3 regions of the Thiomicrorhabdus hydrogeniphila genome follow, and region 3 is predicted to be linked to each of the others. Evidence: predicted binding sites of a transcription regulator. Region 3 holds the regulator's gene; each other region holds the start of a gene.

Region 1 (6,572 bases), 1.3 Mb from region 3:
GTGGTTATCATCGCAACGCGTGTTTTTGATGGCGTAATATCAAATAACAGCTTTAAAACAGCCTTAGTGGGGTTTTTTTCAACCATACCAGTGGTGTTTTTATATGGTAGACCGTAGTTTTTTACCGTATTGTTTACACCACAAAACACAAACGGAATATCACTGTTTTTATAGTATCTTTCTAAAACATACTTAACGGCATTATCGTCAGAGACAATGACAATATTGGGTTTGTTGGTCGCGATATAGTCGACGGCTTGAAGGCTTATGCTATCCAGAGACGATTTTTTAAAGACTTTTTTGGTATTCATAAAAAAGGTTTTTAAATGGCATTTGCCATCTAATACCTTTTTTAGGCCTCTTTCGATACCACTTTGCCAGATATAATCTGGAGAGTAAGATGCAATATAGACACATACCGGTAAGGTTGGATTTGAGGTGGCTTTAGTTTGAGGGGGTTCATCATTTGCATAAGAATATCCAGAAAAACAAGCAAGCAAGCAAGCTAATCGCAAAATATTTTGAGTGGTTTTTTTAATAAACACAGTCTGGATGCTCGCTTAGTACAAATGGTTTAGTTGGATTTGGTCTGTAAAAACTATACAAAATATTACAATGATTCACGCTAGAATAGCAAATAAACAAAGGCTGGCGGTTTATTTTTTTAAGTACCGCAGCGTAAATCAGTTTAAAGTAATTCAATAACGTCTAGTTAAGGTATTGGTTTAACGAATTTTAAGGGAATTATTATGTCGAGTTTATCGTCTATTTTATTGAATGCAAAAACACAAAACTTTCTTATTTCGCAAGCAACGATTGTTAATGAGGGTAAAAAGTTTGTAGGAGATGTGTTGGTTGCAGACGGTAGAATTCAAAAAATAGCAGAAAAAATTGAAGTTAAAGTAGATGCCGTCATTGATGCGACAGGATTGGTACTTATGCCGGGTTTTATTGATGACCAAGTGCATTTTAGAGATCCAGGGCTAACTTCAAAGGGTGATATTGCTACAGAATCTAAAGCGGCTATTGCAGGTGGTACAACCTGTTTTATGGATATGCCTAATGTTAAGCCAACAACAACAACTATTGAAAACCTAGAAGCCAAATATGAAATTGGTGCACAAAAAGCTTGGACCAATTATTCATTTTACTTCGGTGCCACTAATGACAACCTTGACGAGCTGAAAAAAGTAAACCCTAAAAATGTTTGCGGCGTAAAAATCTTTATGGGGGCGTCTACGGGGAATATGTTGGTGGATAGAGAACAGGCTTTAAGAGATATTTTTACTCATAGCCCAACCCTAATTACCACGCATTGCGAAGACACGCCAATGATTAAGGTGCAAGAAGAAAAATACAAAGCACAATATGGTGATGATATTCCTATGTCGGCGCATCCAGAAATTCGTTGTCGTGAAGCCTGTTATAAATCTTCTTCTTTTGCAATAGAATTGGCCAAAGAAACAGGGGCAGATTTACATGTACTGCATCTTACAACAGCTGAAGAAATGGCCTTGTTTGAACCCGGCCCGGTTGAAGGTAAAAAAATTACGGCCGAAGCTTGTGTGCATCACCTTTGGTTTACCGAAGAAGATTATGCAACTAAAGGTGCTTACATAAAATGTAATCCAGCCATTAAAAAACAGTCGGATAGAGATGCGATTCGTCAAGCAGTCAAAGAAGGGCGCATTGATATTATTGCTACAGACCATGCTCCGCATAGTGATGAAGATAAACAAAATAGCTACTTTATGGCGCCAGCAGGCTTGCCGCAAGTTCAGCAATCATTAACGGCATTGTTAGATATGGTGCATGATGGCGTATTTGATATTGAAACCATTGTGCAAAAAATTGCCCATAATGTGGCGATTCGTTACCAAATTGAAGACCGTGGTTATATTCGTGAAGGGTATTGGGCTGATTTAGTTTTGGTTGATATGAATAAACCACACACGGATGATAAAGCGCACAATTTATATAAGTGTCAGTGGTCACCTTGGGAAGGGCATACGTTTAAATCAAGTGTTGTGAGTACCATTGTGTCTGGTCAAATAAAATATTACCAAGGTGAGTTTGCTGAGTTTACGCCAGGTCAGCGTTTATTGTTTAACCGCTAGTTTCTTAAATTACATTGGTTAATATAATCAAACCGTTAGTCTGTTTCGGCAGCTAACGGTTTTTTTTGTGTTGTTTTAAACGATAAATTACATGTGCATCAGTCGAGCATCTGCTTAATTTTATTTAAATTTACCAGGCCTGGTAAATTTAAAATCGCCTTGGTCAGTCTGTTTTTTTACGTATAAGTAAGAGTCATTTATTATATTTTTTAGATTAACAGCTTGAATTGTAAAGATTCATACCTATATTCAGTTGACACAAGCAATTAGATGGCTAAAATTGTTAGCACTCTAAACGTAAGAGTGCTAATTTATGAAAAATTGCAGCTTGGTTTGTGAGAATTATAAAAAACTAAGTGCAATTTTTCTGTTTGTACGACTATGAAATTTAACAGACTTTTAGGAGAAACCTATGAATATTAAACCATTACAAGACCGTGTTGTTGTACGTCGTGTAGAAGAAGAGAAAGAAACAGCTAGTGGTATTTTATTACCAGGTTCTGCACAAGAAAAACAAAACATTGGTGAAGTGGTTGCGGTTGGACCAGGTAAAGCCTCTGATTCAGGTTCAATTATCGCAATGACTGTAAAGGTAGGCGATAAAGTAATGTTTGCACAGTATTCTGGCCAAGAAGTGAAAGATGACGCAGGTCAGCCAGTAATCATTATGCGTGAAGACGACATTATCGCAATCGTAGAATAATATTTTAGTCAGACAACGAATTAATTAAGGAATTAGAAACATGGCAAAAGACGTTAGATTTGGTATAGATGCTCGTGAGAAAATGGTGGAAGGGATTAATGTCCTTGCTGATGCCGTTAAAGTTACTTTAGGGCCTAAAGGGCGTAACGTTGTTTTAGAAAGATCGTTTGGTTCACCTTTAGTGACTAAAGATGGTGTAACCGTTGCACGTGAGATTGAACTTGAAGACAAGTTTATGAACATGGGTGCCCAAATGGTAAAAGAAGTTTCTTCTCAAACCAATGATGTTGCTGGTGATGGTACAACAACTGCAACCGTATTAGCACAATCAATTGTACGCGAAGGTATGAAGTCAGTTGCTGCTGGTATGAACCCAATGGATTTAAACCGTGGTATTCATAAAGCGGTAGAAGCGGTTGTTGCAGAAATTAAAGGAATGGCTGTTCCTTGTTCAACTTCTGCGGCAATTGCACAGGTAGGTACTATCTCTGCAAACTCAGACGCAGCCGTTGGTAAAATGATTGCCGAAGCAATGGAACGTGTTTCAACTGAAGGTGTTATTACGGTTGAAGAAGGTTCTTCACTACAAGATGAACTTGTTGTTGTAGAAGGTATGGAATTTGATCGTGGTTACCTATCTCCATATTTTGTAACAAACCAAGAAAAAATGATTGCAGAGTTAGAGAACCCATTTGTACTTTTATATGACAAAAAAATCTCAAGCATTCGTGACTTGCTACCAACCCTTGAAGCAGTTTCAAAAACGGGTCGTCCATTATTGATTATTGCTGAAGATGTTGATGGTGAAGCATTAGCGACATTGGTAATCAACAATATGCGTGGCATCGTTAAAGTTGCAGCCGTTAAAGCACCAGGTTTTGGTGAGCGTCGTAAAGCGATGATTCAAGATATGGCTATCTTAACTGGCGGTACGGTTATCTCTGAAGAAGTAGGGTTAAGTTTAGAATCTGTTACTTTAGATATGCTTGGTGAAACAAAATCAGCCGTAGTGGGTAAAGACACAACCAAACTGATTGATGGTTCAGGTTCTAAAGAAGATATTGACGGTCGTTGTGCGCAAATTAAATCTCAAATTGCAACCACTACTTCTGAATACGATTCTGAAAAATTGAACGAGCGTTTAGCCAAACTTTCTGGCGGTGTTGCCGTACTTAAATTAGGTGCTGCTACTGAAATGGAAATGAAAGAGAAAAAAGACCGTGTTGACGATGCGCTTCATGCTACACGTGCAGCGGTTCAAGAAGGTATTGTCGCTGGTGGTGGTGTTGCTCTAGTACGTGCTTTATCAAAAGTACAAGTTAAGGGTGATAACGACGATCAAAACGTCGGTATTCAAATTGCTCTACGTGCAATGCAAGAACCAATGCGTCAAATTGCCGCTAACTGTGGTTTAGAAGGGTCTGTTATTGTAAACAAGGTAATGGAAGGCGAAGGTAACTTTGGTTTTGATGCCTCTAAAGAAGTTTACACAGATATGATTGAAGCGGGGATTATTGATCCAGCTAAAGTCACACGTTCAGCTCTTCAAAACGCAGCGTCAATTGCGGGTCTTGTATTAACAACAGGTGCCGCTATTGCAGATATTCCATCTAAAGATGCTGCACCTGCAGACGCTGGTATGGGTGGAGGTATGGGCGGAATGATGTAATTTTGTTTGATTATCACTTTTAGATGAATTTTGTAAATAGATGAAATATTTTTCTTATTTAAAGATTAACTTGGAAGTGATATAACCAAAAAAATCATTTTGTTTATATCTTACAAGCCCGCATTTACTGGTTAAATGCGGGCTTTTTTGTATTTAATAAATTTTAAGCGTTTTGCACGAGATCATAAAAAAACAAGAACTCGACGAAGAGCCGAGATTAAAAGGCTAAAATCTTACTGCTTTTTGTTCTAAAACTTGTCAAAAATTCTCGTTATTAGCTGTATTTTAAGCCTTAAACTAAGAGCTTGACGCACGAATGGGTAAGTTCAGAATCAGTAAGTTTTTTTACATTTTTCTTTTGTCCATGACTCGTGCAAAGCCCTTTTTTATACGTTACAAACGTATTCAAGTTACCAGGCCTGGTAATTTTGATAAATTAATTAAAGTGAATAGAAGTTATGGAAACACATCCAGTTTTATATTCTTACCGACGTTGTCCTTATGCTATGCGCGCTCGTATGGCTATTTATTTATCTCAAATTCAGGTTGAACAACGTGAAATTGTGTTTTGGGATAAACCACAAGCTATGCTGCAAGCGTCACCTAAAGGTACCGTGCCTGTGCTCGTTTTGCCAGATAGTACCGTGATTGATGAAAGCCGGGATATTATGTCGTGGGCGTTTAAAAATTCCACCAGTAAATCAATTTACCAGGCCTGGTTATTTACTGAAAATTCAGCTGAAAGACTAAAGTTAAATGATTGGATAGACTGTTGTGATACTGATTTTAAACCCCATTTAGATCATTATAAATACGCTGATCGGTTTCCTGAGTTTACGCAAACGTATTACCGAGAACAAGGTTGCCAATTTTTAGATGCAATTGAAACGACCTTAGCTAACAATCATCAAGAGACAAATCAAAATATTGAGCCGCTATCGTTAATTGGAGAACTGTGGTAGGTGGCTGACATTGCCATTTTTCCATTTATACGCCAATTTGTTAATGTAGATAAAGTGTGGTTTGAACAAGCTAATTACCCATACCTAAAGGCTTGGCTTAATGGCTTGTTAAGTGCCGATTTTTTTAAGGCGATAATGAAAAACCGCCCAGTCTGGCAAGAAAGCCACAACGCTTTATGGGTAAACGAACCAGGCCTGGTAAATAAAAATGAATTTACAGCTAAAGCACAAGGCGTGGTGTAATTTTTCATTTTTTAAAGAACGTTTGGCTTAATCATAAAATAGGACGTTGAGCGTATCAGTAAATCCGTTTTGACATTAAGTGTTTGAATGTGGCATGGTGAATGCTGTAAGTAAAGCAAATGCACGGTTTTGTTGAAGGATCAATAAAATGGCTTTTATGTTTCGCTCAAAATGGATATTTACTGTAACTATGTTACTGATTTTGTTTGCCTTAAGTTTTATTTTATGGCAAAGGTATCAGAGTGAAATAACGCAGTATAGAGACTTACAGCAGACTTTAATGCAACAACAAGCTACCCAGTCAGCTAAACACATAAATAACCGCATTAATTTTATTCGTAATCAAATGTCAGCCATTAGTTTAGACGGCTCATGGTTAACAGACCTTTCTCAATTTAACGCGCTTCTGACTGTTCAAGAATCTATGCGTGACCGACTCAAACTGTATTTTCCTACGATGTATGCCTATTCAATTTCATCCGATAAGGGTGAACAGTTAGGTGGCGATATAGATCTATTTGTTAGTGAAGCATGTAAACATGATATTAAACGTGTGGCCAGTATGTTTGACCCTGAAGTTGCTTACTTTGACTATAAACCTTACTTACATGCCAAAGCTGGTGCTTACCATTTTGATGTCATGATTCCTATGCTTGTACAGGGCAAGGAATTGGTTTTTTACATGAGTTTTAAAGCGATTGTTTTAAGTCGAATCCTTAAAGAAAATATTATTTCTAAACACTTTTCTTATTTAGTGCGAAAAGATATTCCTAATTTAATCGAAGTCTCTTCAGATGGCGTACGTGATACATTAAAACGTAATCCAAGATTAAGTAAAAATGAAATTAAGTACGCTCTTGTGAGTGCCGATGTACCTA
Region 2 (6,572 bases), 1.6 Mb from region 3:
AGATTTTATTTCTTGGCGTTTGCTTTCAATGTCGCCTGATAAGAGTTGTGGTGATTGGGTAATTAAATCTTCTTTAGAAATCATTGCTTATGTCCGAATAAGTTTAGTTAACTCATTCTAAACAATACAGAGGAATACATCAAAGAAGTTTTGTATAGATGCTGAGTAGTTTTTGTATAGGTTTTGTATAATTTATGTATGGTAAAAATGGAGCGTTAGTTTTGTACTGTAAGGTGTTTAAGTTTTTGCAGATAAAGGTAGCCCAACAGTAAGCTAATCCCCGCAGGAAAAATAAGCGACCAATTTGGAAACAGACGATAGGCGAATATGCCGATAATACCGCCAATTAAAAAGCCTAGAAACAGAATAATTAATACATTACCTTGCCAAGACCAAGGCGTTTTATTTTTGATTTTGTGGGCAACATGTACACCTAAATCGGTTACGGTGCCTGTTACGTGTGTGGTTCTAATTTGCAAACCACGGTAGCTGGCAACTAGGGCATTTTGCAGGCCGCAAGCAATGGCGGCTAGTAATATAGAGATTTCTGATTGTACAAAACTTAACATAGCGGCAAAAGTGAGAAGCACACTATTTATAAGAAGTGCATAGCCATAATTGGGTGTAGTTTTGTATTTTGACTGACCTACAAGCAGGCCTGATAAAATTGCGCCAGCAAAAAATCCAAATAAAATCATAAGGTTTTTCAGTAGTTCAACCCAATCTACATCAATTACGGCATCACTAATGCGAGAGCTTACGCCTGTCATTTGGCTTACGGGTATACCAAATTCTATTAACATTGCGCTGTTAATATAACCGGCAATAAGCGTCATAATAAAGCTTATCCAGTATAATTTAGTCAGAGAAACTTTAAAGTCAGAATCGTTTTCGATTTGCTCACGAATTGGGTAGGGCATTTAAGCTCCAAGAATGAAAAAGGCCTGCTAGAAATTCTAACAGGCCTGGTAGTTGCCTCGCAATAAGGATAAGGGCAAGTTGTGTAACAGCCTTAAACTTATTGGGTTGGTATCGTTAAGTCTACGCGACGAGTAGATTTTTTAGTTTATTTAACGCTTGTTGCTCTACCTGGCGAATACGTTCCATAGAAACACCATATTCTGCAGATAGCTCTTTTAAACCGACTTTATCGTCCGTTAACCAGCGTTTTTGCAAAATATCGCGGCTACGATCGTCTAAGCTTGATAAAGCTTGTTGCATACGTGCCAATTCATATTCTGCGTGGTTTTGTTGAACCAAAGCCGTTTCAGGGTCGGCTTCTTGGCTAATTAAAACAGGAAACGTCGTATTTTCATTATCGTCGTCCATCTGTAAATCAACCGATAAGTCTTTACCGTAAAGTCGGGTTTCCATTTCTAGAACGTCTTTACGAGTAACGCCTAATTCTTCGGCTACTGAATCAGCATCTTTATCACCAAACCATTCAAGTGATTTTTTGGTACTGCGTAATTTAAAAAACAATTTACGTTGTGCTTTAGTGGTAGCGGTTTTAACAATACGCCAGTTTTTAATTACGTATTCATTAATTTCAGCACGAATCCAATGCACAGCAAACGTCATTAAACGTACGTTTTCTTCTGGGTTAAAACGTTTTACCGCTTTCATTAGGCCAATATTACCTTCTTGAATAATATCACCCAATGGCAAACCGTAACCATTATAAGAGCGTGCAACGGGCACAACATAACGCAAAGACGACAAAATAAGCTGGCGAGCCGCTTCAACGTCTTCATTATAGTAAAGTTTTTCGGCAAGCGCTTTTTCTTCGGCCGCACTTAACTGATGCACGCTTTTAATTGTGTGCATATAGCTTTCTAAGTTTTGGCCAGGCGCCAATTGGTGGGCAATGGCCTCAGCAGCAGGTAAATTCTGCATTGCTTTTGGGTAAGTTGTAATTGTCTGTGACATAACATATCCCTCCATAAATACTTTTTAATATCGTTAATATACTCTATTTTTAGCACTCATTGCAAGAGAGTGCTAAATGGTTTCACACTCTTTCAACTGTCTAAGCATGTTTAATTTAATAAAAAGAATAAAAATTAATAAAAACAATAAGTTAGTTATTTAACGGCTTTGTAAAAATAATTGTATTTATTTAAGAGTATGAACAAGATAATGAAGGATTATTGGATTAAATAAATGGGTGATGCGTGTAAACAAACTATTTAAATAAAAAACCAAACACGTTACAGTTCAGTTTTTTTATCCGTTAGTGCGTAAAACCCCGTCCTTCAGGGCGGGGATATAAGCGCACAGGCGAAGCCTGTTTCTTCTTTGTATAGCAGTTCATTTTGAATTATGTTACAGTATTTATATGAAACAAACGATTCGCAAAGCTTTTAAATTCCGACTTAATCCACGTTCTGACCAAACACAGAAGATGGTTGAGTTTGCCGGGATGAATCGCTTTGTCTGGAATAAAGCTTTGGCCATGAATCTTTTTCGACTTGAGAATAAACAGTCGATGCTTTGGTATAACGAATTAGCGTTCTGGCTAAAATTTTGGAAATCTTCGGAAGAATATGGCTTTCTAAAACAGTGCCATTCTCAGCCTTTACAGCAAACCCTTAAAAACCTTGAGAAAGCGTTTAAAGACGGCTTTGATAAAAAGCAGCCTTTAAAGCGTATTCCTAAGTTTAAGCGCAAAGGTGGTTCAGACTCTTTTCGTTATCCTCAAGGCGTAAAAGTTGACCAGACCTGTAATAAGGTTTTTCTTCCGAAAATTGGCTGGGTGAAATACCGAAACTCTCGACAAGTTATCGGCGATGTTAAAAACATGACTATTTCTCGCAAGGGAAAGCATTGGTATGTGTCGATTCAAACCGAGTACGAGACTGATATAAAGCGTCATGAGTCAACGTCAATGGCTGGTTTGGACATGGGCATTACCCGTTTTGCGACCTTGTCAGACGGCTCATATGTAGAACCTTTAAACAGTTTTCGTAAGTTGTCAAAGAAACTGGCTTTTGAACAGCGCAAGCTGTCTAAAAAAGTCCGTTTCTCTGCTAACTGGAAAAAGCAGAAACAAATCATTACACGACTGCATGAGCGTATCACCAATGCTCGTTTAGACTTCTTACACAAAACCTCAACCCAAATCAGCAAAAACCACGCAATGATTGTCGTTGAAGGTTTAAAGGTAAGAAACATGTCTAAGTCAGCGAAAGGCGACATGACCAGGCCTGGTAAAAATGTAAAAGCGAAGTCCGGTCTAAACAAATCCATCCTTGACCAAGGATGGGGAATGTTCGTTTCGTTTTTGGAGTATAAACAGGCCTGGTCAGGTGGAGATGTGTTGAGGGTAAACCCTCAATACACCTCCCAAACCTGCCCTAGCTGTCAACATGTTAGTTGTGACAACCGCAAAAGCCAAAGTGCTTTTGAGTGTACAGAATGTGGATTTAAAGCCAATGCCGACTTGGTGGGTGCTTTGAATGTACTTGAGCGAGGACATCGCTTATTAGCCTGTGGAGTTGAGGCATTGGCCTCGACTATGAAGCAGGAACCAGTAGGCAGTAGCAATACAAACCTGCTCTTAACGGCATAACGCCAGTTAGGAATCCTCGTCCTTTAGGGCGGGGAGGAAGTCAATTTTGCACTGCAGTATTGATTTGAAAGGCCTGTCTATAACAACGCAGATTCAAGTTAAAACAAGCCAGATTCAAAATTAAGATGATTTTACCAGGCCTGGTAAAATCAATTTTAAAGGTTATATCAATAGATTATGCGTTTTCTGGTAGTTGACCCGTTTGTTGCATCATCTCTAGCCAGGCATCGCGTAATTCGGTGAGTATTTCAATTGCGCTGTCTAAGTAAAAAGTGTCTTTTTCATAAACTGATTCTTGAATACTTTGGTCAGCATAGCGATATAGTTCTTCTAAATCATAAGCTAATGGCGTTTCAGCAGTAAAGCTTAAACGGTCACGCAATGCATCTAAGATTGTGGTCATGCGACCTAAGTGAAAGCCTTTTTCGACTAACGCTTGGCTTTGGTGGCAAACTTTTGCCAGGTTGCCTTTATCTACGGCACCTTGTAAAAGTAATAAAATTGTTTTGCGTGGGTTTTCTGCCAGTGATTTTTCAACGTCCTGGTTTCTGCGGTACTCTTCTAAAATAGGCGCTTTTACTTCAGCCGCCGTATTATTATTTAAAGTCATGTGATTCCCCTAGTGTGTTTAGCGGTATTCGCTTTTGTCTTGTGTTTGTGTGGCAAGTCTTGAATTTTTTACTCAAGTTTTTGCTATATCTGTCGTACAGCATTAGGTATGCCAAAAAGAAAATAGAATGGTTTTTTACTGGAGTTTGATGTGAGTAATATTGATGATATTGTTAATTAACCAATTGATAAATATAGGTTAATTAGGTTTGTTTTTATGTACTGATTAATATGTAAATAATATATTTTTAATTAGGTTTAAGCGGGTTGCCGGTGTAAAAAAAGAATTTACCAGGCCTGGTAAAAAGATAAAGTGTCAAAAAATAGAGAAAAGAATAACAGTAAGATTTGCTTAATAATGACGAATAAACACTAGGCTATTGTTAACTGTTAAGGCTGTTATGAGTGAATGAGACATGGTCAAAAGGGTTTATAAAAAAGAATTATAAACCCCGTTAATAAAAAGTTTGTTTACCTTAAAACGACACTTTAACGGCATTTGCTGCCTTATTGGCTTTTTGAATGGCAAGTTCAATGCTGTCGGCTCTGGCAATGGCAACGCCCATTCTTCTGCGCCCGTTAATATCGGGTTTACCAAATAAACGAATTTGAGTGTCCTTGTCTGCCAAGGCTTCTTCTAAATTTGAAAAAGCCGTTTTTGTTGATGTGCCTGTTGGCAATATTACGCTAGAAGCGCAAAATCCATGCTGAGTAATGTTTGGAATCGGCAATCCTAAAATAGCGCGAGCATGTAAGGCAAATTCAGATAAGTCTTGCGACATTAATGTGACTAAACCTGTGTCATGTGGGCGCGGTGAGACTTCGCTAAAATAGACGTTATCGCCTTTAATAAACAGTTCTACGCCAAATAAGCCCCGGCCAGTTTTGCCACATAGGTTATTGGCGACTTTTTCAGCAATTTCTTTTGATAATGCTAAAGCAGCGGCACTCATTGCCGCCGGTTGCCAAGATTGACGATAGTCGCCATCTTCTTGATGGTGGCCAATGGGTTCGCAAAAGCTAATGCCGTTTTCGTGACGTACGGTTAATAAGGTGATTTCATAATCAAAGTCCACAAACCCTTCAACAATCACTCGGCCTTTGCCGGCTCTTCCACCTTCTTGAGCGTAATCCCAGGCGGTTTGAATGTCTTTGGTCGTCTTAATCACACTTTGACCTTTACCCGATGAGCTCATAATGGGCTTTACCACACAAGGCATGCCAATTCGGTTTACTGAATCGGTAAAATCTTCAAGTGTGTCACAGAACTCATAGGGTGAAGTTGGGATGTTTAATTCTTCTGCTGCTAAGCGGCGAATACCTTCACGGTTCATTGTCAATTGTGTGGCGCGAGCCGTTGGTATTATTTTGACACCCTCTTGTTCCATAGCCGCTAAAGTATCGGTGGCAATCGCTTCAATCTCGGGCACAACCATGTGTGGTTTTTCAAGTTCTATTACTTTTCTTAAAGCATTGCCGTCAAGCATATCCACTACGTGACTACGGTCTGCAACCTGCATGGCAGGGGCGTTTGGGTAACGGTCTACGGCAATGACTTCTACACCAAAACGTTGTAGTTCAATGGCGACTTCTTTGCCTAGCTCACCCGCTCCACATAATAAAACGCGTACGGCAGTAGAAGAAAATGGTGTACCAATGCTCAACATGGCATCTCCTTTGCTTAATGGTATTTAAGAAAATCAAGGCCAAATGTATCGGCCGCAGTTTAAGAAACTTTAGAAAATAAAATTACTTTTTCATTTTTAAATGAATAAAAAAGTGACTACCGCTAAGCGGTCGTTTTAAACAATGTGCATTATACGGTATTTTTAAAACGCAGTATCGCTCAACGGAACACGAGGTTAAACACCATGTTAGAGATAAGTAGCCCAGCAAAAACAGAAGAAGCCACTTCTTTAGAAGTAGAGCGTTTTTTGCAATCTGAGCGTAGTCGCACACAAAAAACAATTGAACGTCATGAAGAGGTTAGTGGTTTTAGTGTTAAAAAAATGATGCGTGCGCTGCAAGATCGCTTTTCGCATACGGGTGACATCTCTAGCGAAATAGCTGAAATGGTTGAAAAACAAGTGCAAATGCGTACTCGTGAATTGTTTCGTCAAGCAAATTATGATGCTTTAACCCATTTACCAAACCGAGCATATTTTCATACAACATTAGAACAATTGGTGGTTAAAGCTAAAGAAGCAGAAACTGATTTTGGTGTGCTATTTTTAGATTTAGACGGTTTTAAAGCGGTAAACGATAGGTTAGGTCACCAAGCGGGTGATGAGTTATTACGTAATGTTAGTGCGCGTTTAATGTCTGCTTTGCGAGAAGGCGATATTGTAAGCCGTATTGGTGGTGATGAGTTTGTTGTTTTGCTAGCTGATGT
Region 3 (6,572 bases):
TTAGCAACCCCCAAATAACAAAATAAAAAAGTAAGAGGGCAGCTTAAATGAGCGGAGCAGAACTTAAAAAAGTCGGTTTAAAAGTGACTTTACCAAGATTAAAAATTTTAGAAATATTAGAAACTTCAGGTGATCAGCATCATTTAACGGCTGAAGATGTTTATAAAATTCTTTTAGAACAAGGTGAAGAAGTTGGTTTAGCCACCGTTTACCGAGTGCTTACTCAGTTTGAACAAGCAGGTATTGTAAGACGTTTAAATTTTGAAAATAATATCTCAATTTTTGAACTAGATACAGGTGATAATCACGACCATTTAGTCTGTTTAAAAAGTGGAAAAGTAAAAGAATTTGTTGACCCTATTATTGAAAAACGAATTCAAGAAATCGCTAAAGAAAATGGTTACGAATTATCGGGCCATAGTTTGGTTATTTACGGTACCTTGCCTCCTGAATTATTAAAATAGAACGTTTTAATATTTTGTGATTTGTTAAAAGAGAGCCTAACGGCTCTTTTTTTTACTTTAAAAATCTTTGGCTTATTTACATTGAGGTTTATTATTAAGGTATCTGCGTTAAACAAAGTCATTGTGTGAGAAATAAAATGAAAAAAACTGCAAATGTAGTCAGCCAAACCCGTAATGTGTTTGGTAAACCTATGAAAATATGCTGTTTAGAACCTGCAACTGGGTATTACCGTGATGGGTTTTGTCATTTTGGCGAGGACGATTATGGCGTGCATGGTGTTTGCGTTGTAATGACGGCAGAGTTTTTAGCGTTTAGTAAAGAGCAAGGTAATGATTTAAGTACCTCTATACCAGAATATGGTTTTGTGGGTTTAAAACCAGGCGATGCTTGGTGTTTGTGTGCCGATAGATGGATTCAAGCTTATAACCAAGGTATGGCACCAAAACTGAAACTGGAGAGTTGTCACCATATTTTATTAGAACTTGTGCCTTTAGAGGTTTTGCAACAATTCGCGGCAGACTAAGCTCTATAATCAGCTTTAAAACAAAGGTTTAAAACAATAAGGACTTGTTTGGATTATCCATTCCGTTTTTAAATATCAATACAGTCAAAAGATTGAGTGTATTGATAAATGTGGTTTTTATGGATGTGCCGTTTGCAACATTTCTTTGGCGTGTGCAATCGTTTGTTCAGTCACTTTTAAGCCACCAATCATTCGCGCCAATTCTTGAATGCGATCATCTTCTGCTAAAGCATTTACTTGGGTAAAGGTTGCTTCATCTTTAGTCTGTTTTTGTATATGCAAATGCGTATGACCATGCGATGCCACTTGCGCTAAATGGGTAATAGAAAATATTTGTTTGTTTTTACCCAGCTGTTGCATTTTTTGGCCAACCACTTCGGCAATGCCGCCGCCAATACCTACATCAACCTCATCAAAAATAAGCGTAGGCAGTTGCGCTATTTCAGAGGTTGCTACCTGAATAGCCAAACTAATACGAGATAACTCACCACCCGATGCTACCTTGGCTAGCGGTTGTAATGGCTGGCCTTTGTTTGCGGTTACATTAAAAATAACTTTATCGGTACCATTGGCATTGGGTTGCTCGGCATCACTTAAGGCCACTTCAAATAATCCATTAGGCATGCCCAAGGTTTGCATACCTTCAGTCACAATATTGCTTAGGTTTTTGGCGGCTTTTAGGCGTGATTTTTTAAGAATATTCGCTTGCTCTTGATAATTTTTCCAGGCCTGGTCAAGTGCCAATTTTAAAGCTTCTAACGATGAATCTGATTGTTCTAGTCGTTCTAAGTCTTCTTGAATTTGCTGGTGTTTTTCAACCAGTTGTTCGGCTTCAATATTGTATTTTTTGGCTAAACCAAATAGGGCAGACAAACGGTCTTCTACGTTTTGCAGTTGTAGCGGATCTAAATCAATATTTTCAGCGTGGTGCTGAATTTCAGTTGCCGCTTCTTGCACCTCAATGACACTGCTGTTTAGTTGAGTTATTAAGTTTTCTAAACCTGGGCTAAATTCAATAATAGATTCTAAAGCGTGAATCGCTTGGTTTAAAGAATCCACTGCACCTTGTTCATCTTCAATAACGGTATACGCTTTTTCGCACGCAGATTTAATTTCGTTAGCGTGAGAGAGTTGGCTTTGTTCTTCAGACAAGGTTTCAAATTCATTGGCTTGTGGGTTAATTTCATCAAACTCATTTTTTTGAAAACTCAATAACTCCAACTTGCTTTGGTAGTCGGCTTGCTCTTCTTCAATTTGTTTTAGTTGACGTTTTAAATCTTGCCAAGCTTTAAAGGCTTGCTGTGTTTGGCTAAGATTTTTAGGGTGATTGGCATAAGCATCAAGCAACTCTAATTGCTTGTGACTTGAAAGCAGAGTTTGATGTTCATGTTGACCATGAATATCAATTAAAAAACTGCCTAAGGTTTTAAGCTGATTAGCCGCCACAGGGTAACCATTAATATACGCTTTTGAGCGACCTTCAGAAGTAACGGTTCTGCGTAAATAACACGCCATATCATCGTCTAACTCTTGCTCTTGTAGCCAGTTTTGTATGTGGGGTAATTTTTCAATTTCAAATAGGGCGGTTACATCCGCTTTAGATGTGTTGTGACGAACCAAAGAACTATCAGCACGTTCGCCTAAGGCTAATCCTAACGCGTCTAATAAAATAGATTTACCCGCACCTGTTTCACCCGTTAACGTAGTAAAACCTGTGTTAAATTGCAGTTGAAGTTTTTCAATTAAAGCTAAATTTTGAATAGAGAGTTCTTGCAGCATAATGGCTTTTATTTCATATTAATAAATTTACCAGGCCTGGTAAAAATCAATTTTACCAGGCCTGGTAATTTGCGAGATTGAATTGTATGTTGGTTAACATGCCCAGTATTTTAAAACGAATAAAAAACGTCATAAAAAGTAAAAAAACCTATGAAAGCTTATTACCCCAGTGCAATTTGGCTCTTAATAGCTCAAAGTGGTCATGGCTTTTGGGGTGTAGCAAACGTAGGTAGTGTTCGTTACGTTTAATAACGGTTCGGTGTTTTGGTGAAATCTCATGAGTAATTTGACCATCACAAATAATTTGCGAGTTATTTTCACAGTTTTCATGCGCACGCAATTCCACTGTGCTACTGCTATTAATCACATAAGGGCGTGTGCTCATGGTGTGTGGGTTAATAGAAACTAAAGTTATGGCATCAACTCCTGGGTCTAAAATAGGCCCACCAGCCGACAACGCATAAGCGGTAGAACCTGTTGGGGTAGAGATAATCATACCGTCAGAACGTTGGCTATTTAAAAAACGACCATCCACAAATGTTTCAAATTCAATCATGCGTGGTGAGTCGGTTTTATGAATCACGACATCATTAATGGCACGTTCTTGAAACACCAATTTATCTTCTTCATAAACGCTGACTTGCAAAACATTGCGTAGCTCTTCTTGATAAACCCCTTCAAGTACCTCTTGCATGGTTTCAATCATATTGTCTGGGGAAATATCCGTTAAAAAACCTAAACGACCCAAGTTAATACCTAAAATAGGCACATCATTATCTGTAATACAACGCGCTACATCTAAAAAAGTACCATCACCACCCACCATAATGGCTAGGTCAATTTTACTTTTTAATTCTTCGCGTTCTAACATCTGCACAGAATCATGTTTAGGAAACTTTTTGCAAGAAGGTTTATCTAAATAAACCGTGCATGATTTTGATTCTAAAAAATCAATAAGGGTTTGAATGTGTTTCCAACATTGATTGCCTTTGTATTTACCAAATATTCCGATTGATTGAAACATATTTTTTAACTCGTATGTCATCTCAGCAAGGCTTAAGATGTAATTAAATAATCTCTAAATATTACTTTAAAAACTTGAATAACTGCGTGTTGTTCATATAATTTAGCAGTCTACCCTAAAGAGCCTTGTAATGCTAAACGACCGTTCACAATTATTATTTAAAAACCTCATGGGATTATACCTTAACGACGGTAAGCCGGTAGGGTCAACTACGCTTGCTAAATTACCCGATATTGGCTTGAGTTCAGCAACGGTTCGTAATGTAATGGCAGACCTAGAAAAAATGGGCCTAATTCACGCACCACATACCTCAGCTGGGCGCGTGCCTACTGATAATGGTTACCGATTTTTTCTCGATTCTATACTTACCTATGAGCCACTTTCGCAACAAAAACAAGCCTCTATTCGTAATGAGTTATCGGTGGGGTTAAATCAAGATGCCTTACTTGAAAGTGCCTCAAAAGTCTTGTCTGGCATTACAGGGATGACTAGCTTGGTGTTAATGCCAAATAAACAGCAAGAGATTCTTAAACACATAGACTTTATTCAACTCGGTGCAAATCGTGTGTTAGTGGTATTGGTGTTTAACGATAATGATGTACAAAACCGCATTATTGAACTAGAAAAGCCCGTGAGTAGTGATGAACTTCAGCAAACCGCAAACTATTTAAATGAACACTGTTTAGGCAAAAACCTAGCCGAAGCCAAACAATTTTTAATGTCTAGAATGGATACGATTCGTTCTACCACCAATGACTTTATGAGCTCGATTGTGCAAGCCACCGACTTTGTTTTAGAAAGTCAGTTGGCACAAAAAATGCCGTTTTTAGTCTCAGGTAAAACCAATTTATTAAACTACCAAGAGCTCGCCAGTTCAGAAAAGTTAAAAGCACTCTTTAACTCGTTTGAACAACATAATGAAATGGTTTCATTGTTAGATAAAAGCATGCAAGCTCAAGGCGTACAAGTGTTTGTAGGCCACGAATGCGGTAACGAAATATACCAAGACTGCAGTATTATCACCACACCCTATGAAGTAGAAGGCGAAATTCTAGGCGTGCTAGGTGTAGTAGGCCCAAGCCGAATGAACTACCAAAGAGTCGTACCTAGAGTTGATATGACCGCAAAAATATTAGGTTCACTTCTTAAAAAGTAATTTCACTACTTCTCTCTTTAAACTTCATTTAATAAGTAATTAAACTTAATTTATTTCCCTTTTTACGGTAATCGTTTAAGATGATATTCATCACAAACGAGTGCCGTAAAACTATGTCTATTTCTGTTATTCAAAATTATTTATCCCTGTTTGCTCAAATGCTTTTGCGGGGTTTAAAATTCAGCCCTGTTTTGCAAAGGGTTCATTATGTTTAAAGATCCGTTTTTAAAGTGGGGTGGTATTTTTGCCGTGGTGTTTGTGGTCGGGTATCTGACTGAAGACATTATTATGACCAATATCCTTGGTTACTATCACTGTTCTCAAGACCCCAACCCAAAAACATTCATTAAAAAAACCGTGGAGTACCCAGAGAGTATTTACTGGGAAGATAATGTGTATCCTGGTTTTAATGAAGAAGACCGCAAGTTAATGATTATGAATTATCTCGATGGCAAACATTTAAAAGCCATGGCTTTAAATGGGGATGAAGGCAAAGTTTATATATATAAAGCCATAAATGCAGAGGCATTAAGTCGCAATGCGGAACTCGCTGAAATGAATAAAGCATACCTCAAGAAAATAACCAGTACAGAAAACAAAACCTTAAAAGAGTCGTTGATTAAAGAAAATAGGGCTGTTCTAGCAGAGAAAAAAGATTTGCTAAATAACTATGTTCAAAAAGTAGTTGATAACGCTGTTATTTATACTTCAAAAGAAACCATGCCACAAATGAATTACACCGTGAATTTTCAGCCAGTCAATTTAGGCGAACTTTCAAGTAAGTACCTTTATTCAGATAAAGTCACTATTACCGATAACCACACTCAAGAAGTGATTGCCTATAACCAACGAATTATGCATTTCTTTTATAAATTATTTCCAGATATTTCTCAGGGAAATATATATTTTTATCCTCACCCAATATGTGGTGATGAACGTTCTTGGTATGAGAGAAATGTTTTTGTGTTCAAACGTATTCGAAGTGTGCCAAATCACACTTTAAGCATAAATAAAAAAGCTTATTTAGAGCATTATCAAGGGAGAAGGTAATAATGGATTCAAGCATAGAAAAAATATCTCTAAAAAAGGGGACGCTACCCAATGCCATTAAGTTAAGCTGTAAGTCGTTGTTTTATAGGCATGATTTATACTCAATTGGCAGTTCTAATTTCTCTTTACTTCTCAAAGTCCTATTGAATTTTCGACCTTTTCTAATGGCCGTTACTGATAATGCTATCTTATTAATTAGCCTTCGAAGTTCTTTATCTAATTTACGAGTTGGTCCGTGAGCCAAAAAAATAAACCTGACTAGTGAGTGTTTCATTTTAGAAACCGTCTGTGCAAAATTAACTCGATATTTGAGTTTGCGTTTTTTATCTTTTCGGTTCACTTTTTTCTGTGCTACCCAGCTGTGTATTTCTGTTAGATTAGCTGCTAAGATTTTGGCAAAAAAATCCTGTCTGATTGACAACGCAGTCTTGCCTGAAAAGTTGGTAATTTCTAGCCATTGTTTTAATCGCTTATAGTTTTCTTCAATGCCCCAACGTAAAAAATAAAGATGTTTAAAGCAACTCGTTGGATAATGTCTTTCATCCATTAAATTGGTGATTAATACCTCAACCTCT

Evidence for each region. Region 3 encodes HrcA, which represses chaperone genes, less so after heat shock. Its sites were predicted from a motif close to TTAGCACTCNNNNNNNNNGAGTGCTAA; they were not measured.
Region 1: ACYQ0E_RS02555 (co-chaperone GroES) is a predicted target of HrcA. The motif match lies at 2,401-2,427, and genes of this name have one in related genera.
Region 2: rpoH (RNA polymerase sigma factor RpoH) is a predicted target of HrcA. The motif match lies at 1,979-2,005, and genes of this name have one in related genera.

Annotation. Positions count from the first base shown of each region.
Region 1 is NZ_BAAHXL010000001.1:613,088-619,659, forward strand. Features, by position in the region: gene ACYQ0E_RS02545 (ABC transporter substrate-binding protein) at 1-545, opposite strand, end outside; gene ACYQ0E_RS02550 (dihydroorotase) at 750-2,117, shown strand; gene ACYQ0E_RS02555 (co-chaperone GroES) at 2,530-2,820, shown strand; gene groL (chaperonin GroEL) at 2,861-4,489, shown strand; gene ACYQ0E_RS02565 (glutathione S-transferase N-terminal domain-containing protein) at 4,948-5,451, shown strand; gene ACYQ0E_RS02570 (glutathione S-transferase family protein) at 5,452-5,694, shown strand; gene ACYQ0E_RS02575 (GGDEF domain-containing protein) at 5,843-6,572, shown strand, end outside.
Region 2 is NZ_BAAHXL010000001.1:256,397-262,968, forward strand. Features, by position in the region: gene ovoA (5-histidylcysteine sulfoxide synthase) at 1-84, opposite strand, end outside; gene ACYQ0E_RS01075 (YoaK family protein) at 216-920, opposite strand; gene rpoH (RNA polymerase sigma factor RpoH) at 1,042-1,896, opposite strand; gene ACYQ0E_RS01085 (RNA-guided endonuclease InsQ/TnpB family protein) at 2,339-3,571, shown strand; gene ACYQ0E_RS01090 (flagellar export chaperone FliS) at 3,747-4,181, opposite strand; gene purT (formate-dependent phosphoribosylglycinamide formyltransferase) at 4,657-5,847, opposite strand; gene ACYQ0E_RS01100 (putative bifunctional diguanylate cyclase/phosphodiesterase) at 6,052-6,572, shown strand, end outside.
Region 3 is NZ_BAAHXL010000001.1:1,885,816-1,892,387, reverse strand. Features, by position in the region: gene fur (ferric iron uptake transcriptional regulator) at 48-464, shown strand; gene ACYQ0E_RS08550 (DUF2237 family protein) at 602-988, shown strand; gene recN (DNA repair protein RecN) at 1,106-2,767, opposite strand; gene ACYQ0E_RS08540 (NAD(+) kinase) at 2,916-3,791, opposite strand; gene hrcA (heat-inducible transcriptional repressor HrcA) at 3,922-4,947, shown strand; gene ACYQ0E_RS08530 (hypothetical protein) at 5,155-5,997, shown strand; gene ACYQ0E_RS08525 (IS4 family transposase) at 6,080-6,572, opposite strand, start outside.